One region of the Micromonospora sp. NPDC048839 genome, then DNA from elsewhere that is predicted to be linked to it. Evidence: riboswitches for the same ligand, from Rfam matches in the RefSeq annotation. Region 1 holds a riboswitch; the other holds the start of a gene.
The links. Region 1 has a riboswitch for thiamine pyrophosphate ahead of AB0C25_RS32620 (ECF transporter S component). Riboswitches for the same ligand answer to the same signal wherever they lie in the genome.
Positions count from the first base shown of each region.

Region 1 (7,468 bases):
CCGGGAAGGGCCACCGCGAAGACGCGCAGCACCAGCCCGAGCGCGGTGAGCAGCACGCCGGTGCTCACCAGCACCGGTCCCGCGTCCAGCAGGACGCGGCCGGACCGGTCGGCGGCGAAGAGCACAAGAGTGACCAGGATGCCGGCGGCGCTGAGGAGCAGCGGCCAGGCCCGCCGGGCCAGCACCCGGTAGCCGATGCCGAACAGCGGCAGCACGGCGAGTTCGAGCGCGATGGCGATCGCCGGGGCCAGTGGGTCCAGGGTGGCCAGCAGGGTGAACGAGAAGACCAGCGCGGCGGCGACCTTCGCCACCGGGTTGCGGCGGGCCAGGGGTGCACCGGGCGTGGCGACCGACTCGATGCTGATCATCGGTCGTCGTCCGAGGAGCGTCGCAGGGTGATGGTCCGGTCGGCGAGCGCGGCCACGAAGTCCGCGTCGTGGGTGACCGCGACCACGCCGTGCCCGGCGTCGCGCAGGTCGGCGAAGAGGTCGACCAGTTCCCGCCAGGTCCGCCGGTCCTGACCGAATGTGGGTTCGTCGCAGATCAGCAGGCGGGGCGCGGTGGCCAGGGCGGTCGCCACGCTCAGCCGCCGCGCCTCACCACCCGAGAGGGTGTACGGGTTGGCGGCGGCGAGCCGGACCAGTCGCAGCCGTTCCAGCAGCCCGCTCACGGTCTCGTTGACGGCCGCCTCGGGCTGACCGGTCCGGCGTGGACCGAGCGCCAGCTCGTCGAAGACGGTGCTGGTGACGAACTGGTGCTCCGGATCCTGGAAGACCGACCCGATCCGGCGGGCCAGTGCGGGAGCCCGCCACCGGTGTGGGGGAGTGCGGTGGTCCGCGCCGGCCAACTCGACGGATGCGGTGACCCGTCCGACGCTCGGCCGGAGCAACCCGCCGAGCAGTAGGGCCAGGGTGGACTTGCCGGCGCCGTTGGGTCCGCGTACGGCGAGTGCCTCGCCGGCGCGTACCGCGAGGTCGGTGGAGCCCAGCCGGGGCGGCAGGCCGAGCCGGTCGGCGGTGAGCAACAGGTCCCCCGGCGCGGCGGTGGCCGGCCGGGGCGCGATGGGGTGACCGGGCACCCAGACCCCCTCGGCGGCCAGGGCGGCACCGTGGGCGGCGAAGACGGCCTCGGGGGTGCCGTCCGCGCGGACCCCGCCGCCCGGTTCCAGGACGACCACCCGGTCGACGAGCGGCAGTGCCTCGGCGACCCGGTGCTCGACCAGGATCAGGGTGGTGTCGGCGTGCAGCGCGCCGGCCACCGCCTGGCGGACCAGGTCGGCCCCGGCCGGATCGAGGTTGGCGGTCGGCTCGTCGAGCAGCAGCAGCTCGGGACGCAGCGCCAGCGCGCCGGCCAGGGCGAGGCGTTGCTGCTCGCCGCCGGAGAGCGCCGCGGTGGGGCGGTCCCGGGGGTACGGGAAGCCGACGCGGTGCAGCGCCTCGTCCACCCGGGGCCAGATCTCGTCGGTCGGTACGCCGCGGTTCTCCAGCCCGAACGCGACGTCGTCGCCGCAGCGCGCCATCACCAGTTGGGTTTCCGGATCCTGGAAGACGATGCCGACGCGTTCCCGACCCTTGCGCGGGTCGAGCCCGTCGATCTCGACGGTGCCCTCCTGCTCGCCGGAGTCCTCCGGCAGCAGCCCCGCCAACGCGCTGAGCAGGGTGCTCTTACCGGCCCCGGAGGGCCCGAGCAGCAGAACCCGCTCCCCGGCCTCGACCCGCAGATCAACTCCGCGCAGAGCCCAGGCGCGCCGTCCAGCGTGCCGCCACCCAAACCCCCGCAGCAGTACCCCGCCCACCAAGCCACCCCCCTCCGGGCCGCGCGCCCCCGGCCCCACCCTGCACGGTCGATCATGAGGTTGACGGTCATTCTGACGATCCATCCGCCCGTCAACCTCATGATCAACGCGGGTGGGGCGGGGTCAGACCAGGGCTCGGTTCCGACCCGCCGGGAAGCGGTCCAGGACGCCGGTGTTGGCCAGGGCCTTCGTCAGCAGCCAGCCACCGGCGCCGGCGATCACGGTGGCGCTGACGATGGTGAGCAGCGCGTACGGGATGCGGTAGTTGGTCAGCTCGTAGTCGACGTTCCAGACGAAGAAGTCGAACAGCGCGGCGCTGAGACCGGTCAGCGCGCCGGCCAGCATCGCGGTCGGCAGCCGGAACGACCGGTACCGGAAGGCGGCGAACGCCAACTCGGCACCGATGCCCTGCACGATGCCCTGCGGGATCACCGTGCCGGCCCACTGGCTGCCCAGCAGCGCGGACAGGACCGCGGCCACCGTCTCGCAGTAGAGCGCGGCGCCGGGCTTGCGGATGACCAGGCCGCCGATCACGGCCGGCATCAGCCACACGCCGTAGAGCAGCGTCTGCGCCGGCGGGAAGAACGCGAACGCACCCTCGGTGGCGCTCCAGACCAGGCCCCAGGCCCAGAAGATGACGCCGAAGGCGACCGCGATCACCGAGGCGACCACGATGTCGATGGTCCGCCAACGGGCGGTGTCGGTGGTGGATGTCATGTTGTACTCCCAGTTCTGCGTGCGAACCAGGAGAAGACGCACGCCGCGCGTCCGGTGGCACCGGACGGCGGCGCGGCTGGAGGTCGACCGAACTCCCTGCGCTGGCATTACCCAGATCAGGTTCGAGGGTCTGCGGGCATGCCCGCACTCTCAGCGCTGTGCGCTCCCCTGTCGGATGTGAAGTTGTCTCGTCGACGCTAACACTGACCAGGGGTGCCGGCCCAGCAGGGCATCCGCCCATCTCGGCGTTCAGCTGGCCGTACCGCGGCTGGGTAGGCTGACGATCATGCGGGTCGACGCGCGAGGTCTCACGTTCGAGGTAACCGCCGGCGGTCCGTCGGACGGCGAACCCGTCCTGCTGCTGCACGGCTTCCCCCAGCACAGCGGCGAGTGGGACGACGTGGTGCCCGCGCTGCACGCGGCCGGGCTACGCACGTACGCGCTGGACCAGCGCGGTTACTCGCCCGGTGCGCGGCCGACGGCGGTGGCCGACTACCGGATCCCCGAACTCGTCGCCGACGTGGTGGCGGTGCTCGACGCCCTGGGATTGGACGCCGTGCACGTGGTCGGCCACGACTGGGGCGCGATAGTGGCCTGGGCGGTCGCCGCCGGGCACCCCGACCGGGTCCGCACACTGACCGCGGTGTCCGTGCCGCATCCGGCCGCCATGGCGTACGCCCTGAGCAACGACGGCCAGCAGAAGGCCCGCTCGTCGTACATCACCTTGTTCCGTAAGCCGGGTACGGCGGAGAAGGTGCTGCTGGCGTGGCACGCGACCGCGCTGCGCAAGATGCTCGGCGGAGTGGGCGACGCGCCCCGGGTGGACCGCTACGTTGCCCCGATGCGCGAGCCGGGGGCGCTGACCGCCGCGCTGAACTGGTACCGGGCGATGTCCCGCGCCGACCTGGCCGGTGTCGGCCCGGTCGCGGTGCCCACCACCTACGTCTGGAGTGACCGGGACGTCGCCATCGGCCACACCGCCGCCGACGCGTGCGCCGCGAACGTCACCGGGACGTACCGCTTCGTGCGGTTGCCAGATGTGAGTCACTGGATTCCGGACACGGCGCCGGGTCCGCTCGCCGAGGCGATCCTGGCTCGGGCCGGCGGAACGGCCTGAGCCCGGTGGGCCAGCCAGGGAGGGACGCCGTGACCACGAACACCAGCGGGCCGGGCACCCGACGCTCGATCGCCGCGCAACTGCGCCTGCTGGGCGTACGCCCCGGGGCGACGCTGCTGGTGCACGCCGCGTTACGTCCGCTGGGGTTCGTCAGCGGCGGGCCGCACGCGGTGGTGCTCGCCCTGCGCGACGCGCTCGGCCCGGACGGCACGATCGTGGTGCCCACCCACACGCCGGACAACAGTGACCCCGCGGGGTGGCGCAACCCACCGGTGCCGGCGGACTGGTGGCCGCTGATCCGCGCCGAGATGCCGGGCTTCGACCCGGCGGTCACGCCGAGCCGGTTCATGGGCGTGCTCGCCGAGACGGTTCGCGGCTGGCCCGGTGCCCTGCGCAGCTCGCATCCGCACGTGTCGTTCGCCGCGCTCGGGCCGGCCGCCGAGCAGGTGGTGGCCGGGCACGGCCTGGCCGACATGCTCGGCGAGGGTTCTCCCCTCGCCCGGCTCTACGACCTGGACGCCGACGTCCTGCTGCTCGGCGTGGACCACTCCGTGAGCACCTCGCTGCACCTGGCCGAGTACCGCCGCCCCGGTTCGCCCCGCGAGCGGGTCGGCGCCGCGGTGCGGACCGGCGACGGCGGTCGGGAGTGGATGTGGTGGCAGGACGTACGGCTCGACGCGGACGACTTCGACGCGCTGGGCACGGACCTGGAGGCCACCGGGGCGGTACGCACCGGACCGGTCGGCACCGGGACCGGCAGGTTGATGAGCCAGCGGGCGGCTGTCGACTTCGCGGTGCGCTGGCTGGACCGACACCGGACGACGGAGGAAACATGACGGTGAGTGCCGAGGCCTACCTGGCCGTGGTGACCGAGACGATCGGCCGGGTGGCCGCCAGCCAGCGGGTGGCGGTGGGGCGGGCCGCCGACCTGATCGCCGACGCCGTCCGCGCCGACGGGGTGGTGCACGCGTTCGGCACCGGGCACTCCGAGGCCCTCGCCATGGAGATCGCCGGCCGGGCGGGCGGTCTGGTGCCGACCAACCGGATCGCGCTGCGCGACCTGGTGCTGCTCGGCGGCGAACCGGCGGAGCGGCTCGGCCCGCTGCTGGAACGGGACCCGGCGGTCGCGCACCGGCTCTACGAGTTGGCCCCGGTGCGGCCCACCGACATCTTCGTGCTCGCCTCGAACTCCGGGGTCAACGGCGCGATGGTGGAGTTCGCCACGCTCGTCAAGGAACGCGGCCACGGCCTGGTGGCGATCACCTCCGCGCAGCACTCGGGCCGGATGACCTCCCGTCACCCGTCCGGGCGCAAGCTGGCCGACCTCGCCGACGTCGTGCTCGACAACGGCGCTCCGTACGGTGACGCGACGCTGCCGCTGCCCGGCGGCGGCGCGGTCGGCGCGGTCTCCTCGATCACCGCGGCGCTGCTCGCCCAGCAGGTGACCGTGGAGGTGGTGGCCCGGCTGCTGGCGGCGGGGGAGCGGCCGCCGGTCTACCTGTCGGCGAACATCCCGGACGGCGACGCGCACAACACCGAGCTGGAGGCCCGGTACGCCGGTCGGATCCGACGCGGGTCCTGAGGCCGTACTGATAGCCGACGTGCGTCCAGAAGGTGAACAGCGAATGTCGTGAACCTGTTTCGCGCTCACCCGGGTGGGGCATTGGCGTTGCTGCCGGCGGCCGGGACCGCCGGCAGTAGCGTCGCACCGGAGGTAGCGCGTGTCCAAGGAGACCGAGAAGCAGCGTTGGCAGCGGAATTTCGCCGACCTGTTGCAGGAGTTGCGAGTCGCACAGACGGGCGTGCAGATCCTCTTCGCCTTCCTGCTCACCCTGCCGTTCAGCGCGGGGTTCACCGAGACCACGGAGTTCCAGCGGGACGTCTACATCGTCGCGCTGCTCGCCGCGGCCGCCGCGACCGCGATGATCATCTCGCCGGTGGCGTTCCACCGGGCGCTGTTCCGGCAGGGGCGCAAGCCGGAGTTGGTGCGCTTCGCGCACCGGATGGCCACCGGCGGCCTCGCCTTCATGCTGATCGCGATGGTCAGCGCGGTGCTGCTGATCACCGACTTCGTGCTCGACCGGCCGATCGCCTTCGTGCTCAGCGCGCTGACCGGGGTCTGGTTCCTGACGTTCTGGGTCGCCCTGCCGTTCGCCCGCCGCAACTGGGGTGAGGACGACGTCGACGACGAGGACGACGACCCGGACGAGGTCGCCGGCCGCTGATCGAGCAGTTCTCCACCGAGCGCTACCCCTGGGTAACACCCGGGGGTAGCGTGACGGTAGTCACACACGTCGAGCAGCCGCACGAGGTTCGAGGGGGCAGCCGTGACCACGACACAGGACGGTCGACCAGCACCGGACGGCCCGGATTCCGACACCACCGCGCAGACCGCCGGAGCCGCCGCGCCGCTGCCCGCCGAGGCCGGGCAGGTGTCGGAGAAGGAGGCCCGGCGGGTCGCCGAGGCCGCTCGCGAGTCCTCCTGGGATCGGCCCAGCTTCGGCAAGGAGTTGTTCCTCGGCCGCTTCCGGCTCGACCTGATCGACCCATGGCCCCAGTCCGAGCCGGACGACGTGGCCCGCGCCGAAGAGTTCCTCGGTCGGTTCCGCGCCTTCCTGACCACCGAGGTGGACGGGGCGGCCATCGAACGTGACGCGTCCATTCCGGACTCGGTCTTCCACGGCCTGGCCGACCTCGGCGCGTTCGGCATGAAGATCGACCGGAGGTACGGCGGGCTCGGGCTGAGCAACCTGCACTACTGCCGGGCGCTGATGCTGGCCGGCTCGGTCAGCCCGGCCATCGGCGCGCTGCTCTCCGCGCACCAGTCGATCGGGGTGCCGCAGCCGGTGAAGATGTTCGGCACCGCCGAGCAGAAGCAGCGCTTCCTGCCCCGGCTCGCCGCCGGCGAGGTGTCCGCGTTCCTGCTCACCGAACCGGACGTCGGCTCCGACCCGGCCCGGCTGGCCACCATCGCCGAGCCGACCGAGGACGGCACCGGCTACCGGCTCAACGGGGTGAAGCTCTGGGCCACCAACGGCATCGTGGCCACCCTGCTGGTGGTGATGGCCCGGGTGCCGGCCACCGAGGGGCGGCGGGGTGGGATCACCGCCTTCGTGGTGGACGGGGACAGCGCCGGCATCACCGTCGAGCGGCGTAACGAGTTCATCGGCCTGCGCGGCCTGGAAAACAGCCTCACCCGGTTCCACGACGTGTTCGTGCCCGCCGAGAACGTCATCGGCGGCGAGGGCAAGGGGCTGAAGATCGCCCTGACCACGCTGAACACCGGCCGCCTGTCGCTCCCGGCGATGTGCGTGGGCGCCGGCAAGTGGGCGCTTAACGTGGCCCGGGGCTGGGCCGCCGACCGGGTCCAGTGGGGCCGTCCGGTGGGCGAGCACGAGGCGGTCGCGCAGAAGCTCTCCTTCATCGCCGCCACCACGTACGGCATGGAGACCATGCTCGACCTGTGCTGCCTGCTCGCCGACGACGACCGCAACGACATCCGGATCGAGGCCGCGCTGGTCAAGCTGTACGCCAGCGAGATGGCCTGGAAGATCGCCGACGAACTGGTCCAGATCCGGGGCGGGCGCGGCTACGAGACGGCCGACTCGCTGGCCGCCCGCGGCGAACGCCCGGCCAACGTCGAGCAGGTGCTCCGCGACCTGCGCATCAACCGGATCTTCGAGGGCTCCACCGAGATCATGCACCTGCTGATCGCGCGGGAGGCGGTCGACGCCCACCTGTCGGTGGCCGGCGACATCATCGACCCGGACGCGGGCCTGGGCCGCAAGGCGCGCGCCGGCGCCCGAGCCGGTGCCTTCTACGCGAAGTGGCTGCCCACG
Region 1 is NZ_JBEZGL010000026.1:9,832-17,299, reverse strand. It holds gene AB0C25_RS32630 (energy-coupling factor transporter transmembrane component T) at 1-368, opposite strand, end outside; gene AB0C25_RS32625 (ABC transporter ATP-binding protein) at 365-1,795, opposite strand; gene AB0C25_RS32620 (ECF transporter S component) at 1,919-2,512, opposite strand; TPP riboswitch at 2,588-2,692, opposite strand; gene AB0C25_RS32615 (alpha/beta fold hydrolase) at 2,799-3,629, shown strand; gene AB0C25_RS32610 (AAC(3) family N-acetyltransferase) at 3,659-4,465, shown strand; gene AB0C25_RS32605 (SIS domain-containing protein) at 4,462-5,211, shown strand; gene AB0C25_RS32600 (DUF6328 family protein) at 5,351-5,854, shown strand; gene AB0C25_RS32595 (acyl-CoA dehydrogenase family protein) at 5,957-7,468, shown strand, end outside.

Region 2 (7,468 bases), on a different contig from region 1:
CCGCGAGCCGGCCGGCCTCGACCGCGTACCGCATCGCGGTGGCCATCGCCACCGGGTCCGCGGCCCGGGTCACCGCGCTGGCCAGCAGCACCCCGTCGCAGCCCAACTCCATGGCCAGGGCCGCGTCGGACGCGGTGCCGATGCCGGCGTCGAGGATCACCGGCACGTCGACACCCTGCCGGATGAGCCGGATGTGGTGCGGGTTGCCGATACCGAGCCCCGAACCGATCGGGGAGCCGGCCGGCATCACCGCGGCACAGCCCACGTCGGCGAGACGGCGGGCGAGCACCGGGTCGTCGCTCGTGTACGGCAGCACGGTGAAGCCGTCGGCGACCAACTCCTCGGCGGCGCGGAGCAGTTCCACCCCGTCGGGCAGCAGCGTCCGCTCGTCGCCGATCACCTCCAGCTTCACCCAGTCGGTGTCGAACGCGTCCCGGGCCAGCCGGGCCACCTTCACCGCCTCGGTGGCGGTGTAACAGCCGGCGGTGTTGGGCAGCAGCCGTACCCCGCAGCGTTCCAGCAGGTCCAGCAGCCCGCCAGCGGTGCCCGGGGCGGTGTCCACCCGACGCAGGGCCAGGGTGACCAGCTCGGTGCCGGACGCCCGGATGGCCTGCTCCAGCACGTGCAGGTTGGCCGCACCACCGGTGCCGAGGATCAGCCGCGAGGTGAACGTCTCCCCACCCAGCTCGAACGACACGCCCCTCACCCGCCCTGCGCCGCGGTGAGCACCTCGACGTGGTCACCGTCGCGCAGCGCCGTGGTCGCCCAGCCCGCCCGGGGCACCACCTCGCCGTTCACCGCGACGGCCACTCCCCGGGGTTGCGGGGCGACGACACCGACCAGGCCGGCCACGGTCATCTCACCCGGGACGCTTCGTCCGGTCCCGTTCACCGTCAACTCCACAGGTCCCCCTTCATCGTCGGTTCGGTTCCGCCGTCCGCCGCCGCGCCGGCGAACCGCTCCGGCCGAACGGTCGTGACGGGCTCGCCGTCCGCTGCCGCGCCGGCGAACCGGTCCGGCCGGAAGGGCGCGAGCAGCGGATCGGGTACGCCGGTGAGCGCCAGGTCCGCGATCAGGTCGGCGGTGATCGGGGTGAGCACGATGCCGTGCCGGTGGTGACCGGTGGCGGCCAGCACGTCCGGCCGCCCGGGCAGGGGCCCGAGGATCGGCGCGTTGTCCGGGGTTCCTGGGCGCAGCCCGGCGACCGCCTCGACCAGGTCGTACTCGGCCAGTTCGGGCAGCAGGTCCACCCCGGCGCGGAGCAGCCGCTGCACAGCGCCGGCGGTGACCGTGGTGTCCGACCGTTCCTCGACCGTCGCACCGAGCACGACCTCACCGTCGGCGCGGGGCACCAGGTAGACGTGCTCGCCGTCGGCGTACCCCCGGATCACGTGCCGGAAGCCCGGCGCGACGCCGCCGGGCGCGCGGAGCCGGAGGATCTGGCCCTTCACCTGCCGCACGGGCAGGCCGGTGAGTGCGGCGGAACCGCAGCCGGCGGCGACAACCGTGACATGCGCGTCCACGTCGGACAGATGTCGAACACCGTGCGGCACCAGCACCGCGCCGGCCCGCTGCGCGGCCGTGCGTAGCGCCGGCACCAGCAGCCGGGGGTCGACCTGGTGGTCGGTGGGCGCGAGCGCGCCGCCGCGCACCCGCGGGGCGAGCGCCGGTTCGTGGTCGCGCAGCTCGCTGGGGCGCAGTGGGGTCACCGGCAGGCCCAACCCCTGTTGGTACGCCCACAGCCGGCGCGCCTCGGCCAGGTCGTCGCCGGTCAACCCGACAAGCAGGGTGCCCTCGGTGCGGTAGCCGATGTCGGCGCCTGTCGCTTCGGTCAACTCCTCGGTGAAGGTGGGCCAGCGGGCGGCGGACGCCAGCAGCAGCTCGGTCAGCTGCCGCTCACCGAAGGTCGCCTCGGCGACCGGGGCGAGCATGCCGGCGGCCACCGCTGACGCCCCCGAGCCGGGTGCCGGATCGTGCACCTCCACCCGCAGCCCACGGGCGGCGCAGCGCCAGGCGATCGCGAGCCCGATCGGCCCCGCCCCGACCACCGCCACGTCCGGCCGGGTCCGGTCGGTCGACGGCGCCGACTCCGACCGGCCGGTCAGCACGTCAGGGCCTCGATCAGCGTGGCGGTCGCCCGCGCCGGGTCGGCGGCGGCGGACACCGCACCGACCACGGCCACCCCGTACGCTCCGGCGGCCCGCAGCTCCGGTACCCGGGCGGCGGTCACGCCACCGATCGCGATGACCGGCACGTCGACAGCGTCGGCCACCGCGCGGATCCCGGCCGGTCCGATCGGGTCCGGCAGGCCGGTCTTGGTGCTGGTGGGGTGGCAGGGGCCGACGCCCAGGTAGGTGGCTCCCGCCGCGACGGCCTCGGTCGCTGTCTGTGGCGCGCGGGCGGTGGCTCCCAGCACACCGGTCGGGCCGAGCACCCGACGGGCGGCGGCCACCGGGAGGTCGTCCGCTCCGATGTGTCCGCCGGCCGCGCCCACCGCCAGCGCCACGTGCAGCCGGTCGTTGACCAGGCAAATCGCCTCGTACGACAGGCAGAGCGCCAGCACCCGCCGGGCCAGCTCGTACGCCTCGCGGTCGGTGGCGGAGTCCTCGACCCGGACCTGCACGACCAGGTCGGCGCGGGCCACCGTGAGGGCGGCCCGAACCACGGTGAGCGGGTCCCGACCGGGTCGGGTGTCGGTGATCAGATGCAGTCGCCCCAGGGACGGCACGGCAACTCTCCTCCCTGCGCCGGCATTACCCGGATCAGGTTCGACGGTCGGGGGCTGTCAGCCCCCCTCTCAGCCCGGTACACCGGGCTCCCGTGGGTTACTTGCGTGTCACCGTACGACAGATCCGTCGGTCTGCCAAGGCGAGGTTCGGCGGCGGCCGGTGGGCCGGAACGCACCGAATCGAGCTAGATCTGTGTGGCGGTTCATGCAGTCCTGTTCGGAATGTCGCCTGCCGTTGCAGAACCGTTACCCGCCGGCATCTTGCCGGACATCGAGCCAGTCGAATTAATTTGTTTAGCGATTCGACAAAATGTCGGTGGGGGCACCTTGGCACGGTGCGACCACCGACTCCACCAGGGACGGCCTTCGGCGAGCCGACTCCCGCGATCTCCGTCACTACGACACAGGAGGCGGCGTGTCCCGTTCTCGTCGTGCCCGCGTACCAATCACCGCAACCCTCATCTCCCTTGCCCTCGCCTCGACAAGCCTGTTCGGCACGCCCGCGCAGGCCGCGCCGGCCGCCGCGCAGGTCCCCCCACGGGAGGCAGCGGCCGGAACCCCGGTCACCCAGGTGGCGCCGAAGGCGCCCCAGAAGGCCGCCGACGATCCCTTCTCGGTCCTGGTCTTCTCCAAGACCGCCGGCTTCCGGCACGACTCCATCCCCACCGGTGTCGCCGCCATCCAACAGCTCGGCGCCACCAACGGCTTCACCGTGGACGCCTCCGAGGACGGCGCCGCGTTCAGCGACGCCAACCTCGCGAAGTACAAGGCCGTGATCTGGCTCTCCACCACCGGTGACGTCCTCAACGCCGAGCAGCAGGCGGCGTTCGAGCGCTACGTGAAGGCCGGCGGCGGTTACGTCGGCATCCACGCCGCCTCGGACACCGAGTACAGCTGGGCCTGGTACGGCGACCTGGTCGGCGCGTACTTCGCCAACCACCCGCAGAACCAGCAGGCCACGGTGAAGGTGGAGGACCACGCCCACCCGTCCACGGCCGAACTGCCGGACCGCTGGTCCCGGTTCGACGAGTGGTACAACTTCCAGACCAACCCGCGGCCGGACGTGCACGTGCTGGCCAGCCTGGACGAAAAGACCTACACCCCGGGCGCGGGCGCGATGGGCGCCGACCACCCGACCTCCTGGTGTCAGGACTTCGACGGCGGTCGCTCCTGGTACACCGGCGGCGGGCACACCCGGGAGTCGTTCGCGGAGCCCGAGTTCCTCTCCCACCTGCTCGGCGGCATCCGTACCGCGGCCGGTGTCGAGGACGCCGACTGCGGTGCCACGAAGACCTCGAACTTCGAGAAGATCGCCCTGGACAGCAACACCAGCAACCCGATGGAGCTGGACATCGCCCCCGACGGGCGGGTCTTCTACATCGAGCGCGACGGCCGGGTGCAGATCATCAAGCCGGACACCGGCAACACCGTCACCGCCGTCGACCTGGACGTCTTCACCGGCAACGAGGACGGCCTGATCGGCATCCGGCTCGACCCGGACTTCGCCACCAACAAGTGGGTGTATCTCTACTACGCCCCGAACGACAACGTCACCCGCAACCTGCTGTCCCGGTTCACGGTGACCGGCGACACCATCGACCTGGCGAGCGAGAAGCAGGTGCTGCGGGTCGACACGCAGCGCAACACCTGCTGCCACGCGGGCGGCAGCATGACCTTCGACAGCGCCGGCAACCTCTACCTGGCCACCGGTGACAACACCAACCCGTTCGAGTCGAACGCGTACTCGCCGCTCGACGAGCGACCGGGCCGCCAGGACTACGACTCGCAGCGCACGTCGGCGAACACCAACGACCTGCGCGGCAAGGTGATCCGGATCCACCCGGAGGACGACGGGACGTACACCGTTCCGACCGGCAACCTCTTCGCGCCGGGCACCGAGAAGACCCGTCCCGAGATCTACGCGATGGGCTTCCGCAACCCGTTCCGGATCGGCACCGACCCGAAGACCGACACGCTCTACGTCGGGGACTACGGGCCGGACGCCAACGCGAACAACCCGGACCGGGGCCCCCGCGGTCTGGTCGAGTGGAACATCGTCACCCCCGGCAACTACGGCTGGCCGTACTGCACGGGCACGAACGAGGCGTACAACGACTACACGTTCCCGTCCGGCCCGAGCGGCGCGAAGTTCGACTGCGCGGCGCCGGTGAACAACTCGCCGAACAACACCGGCCTGACCAACCTCCCGCCGGTCGTCCCGGCCACCGTCGACTACGGCTACGCCGGTGACGCGCGGTACCCGGAGATCGGTGGCGGTGGCGCGCCGATGGGCGGCCCGGCCTACCGGTACGACCCCAACCTCAACTCCACCCGCAAGTGGCCGGCCTACTACGACGGCAAGGCGCTGCTCGGCGAGTGGAACCAGAACAAGATGTACACGATGCAGGTGACCGCCGACGGCAAGTCGCTTGTGGACATCAACCAGTTGCTCACCGGCATGAGCATGATCCGGCCGATGGACTTCGAGTTCGGCCCGGACGGCGCGCTGTACCTGATCGAGTGGGGCAGCGGCTTCGGCGGCAACAACGACAACTCCGGCGTCTACCGGATCGACTACACCGCCGGTGACCGCGCGCCGATCGCGGCGGCGTCCGCCAACCCCACCTCGGGTCCGGCGCCGTTGACCGTCACGTTCTCCAGCGCCGGCTCCCGGGACCCGGACGGTGGCGCGCTCACCTACGCCTGGGCCTTCGGCGACGGGCAGACCTCCACCGAGGCGAACCCGACGCACACCTACGCGACGGCGGGCAACTACACCGCCCAGCTCACCGTGACCAACCCGAAGGGCCGTACCGCGGTGGCCAACGTGCCGGTCACCGTGGGCAACACCGCCCCGACGGTCACCATCGAGTTCCCGCCGGACGGTGGTTTCTTCAACTGGGGTGACCAGGTCAAGTACACGATCAAGGTGACCGACCCCGAGGACGGGCAGATCGACTGCGCCAAGGTGAACCTCCAGGTGCTGCTCGGTCACGACGAGCACGCCCACCCGCTGGAGCAGCACACCGGCTGCACCGGCACCGTCCAGACGTCGCTCGCCTCCGGGCACGGCGCCGAGGCGAACGTCTTCGCGGTCTTCGAGGCCACCTACACCGACGAGGGTGGTGCCGGCGGCGCCGGTGCGCTCACCGGTCGGCAGATCGAGATCCTGCAGCCCAAGCAGAAGCAGGCCGAGTACTTCACCGCCACCGGGCGGACGCCGGTGAGCACCGGCGGCGGAGACGCCGGCGTGCAGCGGGAGGCCGGGGCCGACACCGCGGGTGGCGGCCAGAGCATCGCGTTCATCGAGGACGGTGACTGGTGGTCGGTCGCTCCGGCGGACCTGACCAACATCACCGAGATCCGGTTCCGGGCCGCCTCGGCCGCCGCCGGCGGTCGGATCGAGGTCCGCGCCGGTGCGGTTGACGGACCGGTGGTCGCCACGGCCGTCGTGCCGTCGACCGGGGCGTGGCAGACGTACACGGACGTGAGCGCGCCGGTCACCGGTGCCGCGAGCGGTTCGCTGTACTTCGTGGCCCGCGATCCGAACGGCGGAACGGGTTCGCTGTTCAACGTCAACTGGATGGACTTCGTCGGCCGCGGTGTCACCGAGAACGCGCCGCCTGCGGTCAGTGCCACGGCCACCCCGGCCACCGGCACCGCGCCGGTCACCGTCGCCTTCGACGGCACGGCCACCGACGCCGAGGGCGACACTCCGTTGACGTACGCCTGGGACTTCGGTGACGGCGGCTCGGCGACCACCCTGGACGCCAGCCACACCTACACCAACCCGGGCACCTTCACGGCCACCCTCACGGTGACCGACAGCAAGGGCGCCAAGGCGTACGCCACGGTGCCGGTGCGGGTGGACGCTCCGGACACGTCCTGCTTCGGGGCGCGTTCGGACGACTTCAACGGCAACAGCCTCGACAAGGCCCGCTGGACCAGCGTGGTCCGGGAGAACCAGCTCTACTCGCTCAGTGGGGGCGCGCTGCGGCTGCCCACCGGGGTGGGTGACCTCTACGGGGCTCGCAACGACGCCACCAACCTGGTGCTCCAGGCGGCTCCGACCGGCGCCTGGGAGATGACCACCAAGGTCACCCTGCCGGTCACGGCCAACTACCAGCAGGCCGGCCTGCTGGTGTACGGCGACGACGACAACTACGCCAAGGTGGACCTGCTCTACAACGGCAGCCGGCGGGTGGAGTTCATCCGGGAGACGGCCGCCACGCCGCGCAACGAGGCCGCCGACGCCACCAACGCACCGGCGGGTGACACCGTGTACCTGCGGATCACCAGCGACGGGACGAACCTGACCGCGTCCGCCTCGGGCGACGGGCAGACCTTCACCCCGGTTGGCCGTTCGGCCGCGCTCGCTGGCATCACCAACCCGCGGATCGGGGTCTTCGCCCTCAACGGTGGCACCGAGGCACCTGTTGTGGACGCGGCCTTCGACTCGTTCGTGGTCACGCCGGACGCTCCGGCCGGCCCGGTCGAGCCGTCGGACGAGTTCACCGGCAGCTCGCTGGACAAGTGCCGGTGGGACGCCGTCACGCGGGAAGACCCCGCTGGTTACCGGGTCTCCGGAGGCGCGCTGCGGATCGACGTGCCCAACGGTGACATCTACGGCACCGACAACACCGGGCCGAAGAACTTCATCCTCCAGACCGCGCCGACCGGCGACTGGACCCTGGAGACGAAGGTCGACGGCAGCCTGCTGAACGAGCAGTACCAGCAGGC
Region 2 is NZ_JBEZGL010000003.1:17,555-25,022, forward strand. It holds gene AB0C25_RS06020 (thiazole synthase) at 1-706, opposite strand, end outside; gene thiS (sulfur carrier protein ThiS) at 703-903, opposite strand; gene thiO (glycine oxidase ThiO) at 894-2,105, opposite strand; gene thiE (thiamine phosphate synthase) at 2,102-2,728, opposite strand; TPP riboswitch at 2,723-2,832, opposite strand; gene AB0C25_RS06040 (ThuA domain-containing protein) at 3,144-7,468, shown strand, end outside.
Region 2: another riboswitch for thiamine pyrophosphate. It lies ahead of thiE (thiamine phosphate synthase); the one in region 1 lies ahead of AB0C25_RS32620 (ECF transporter S component).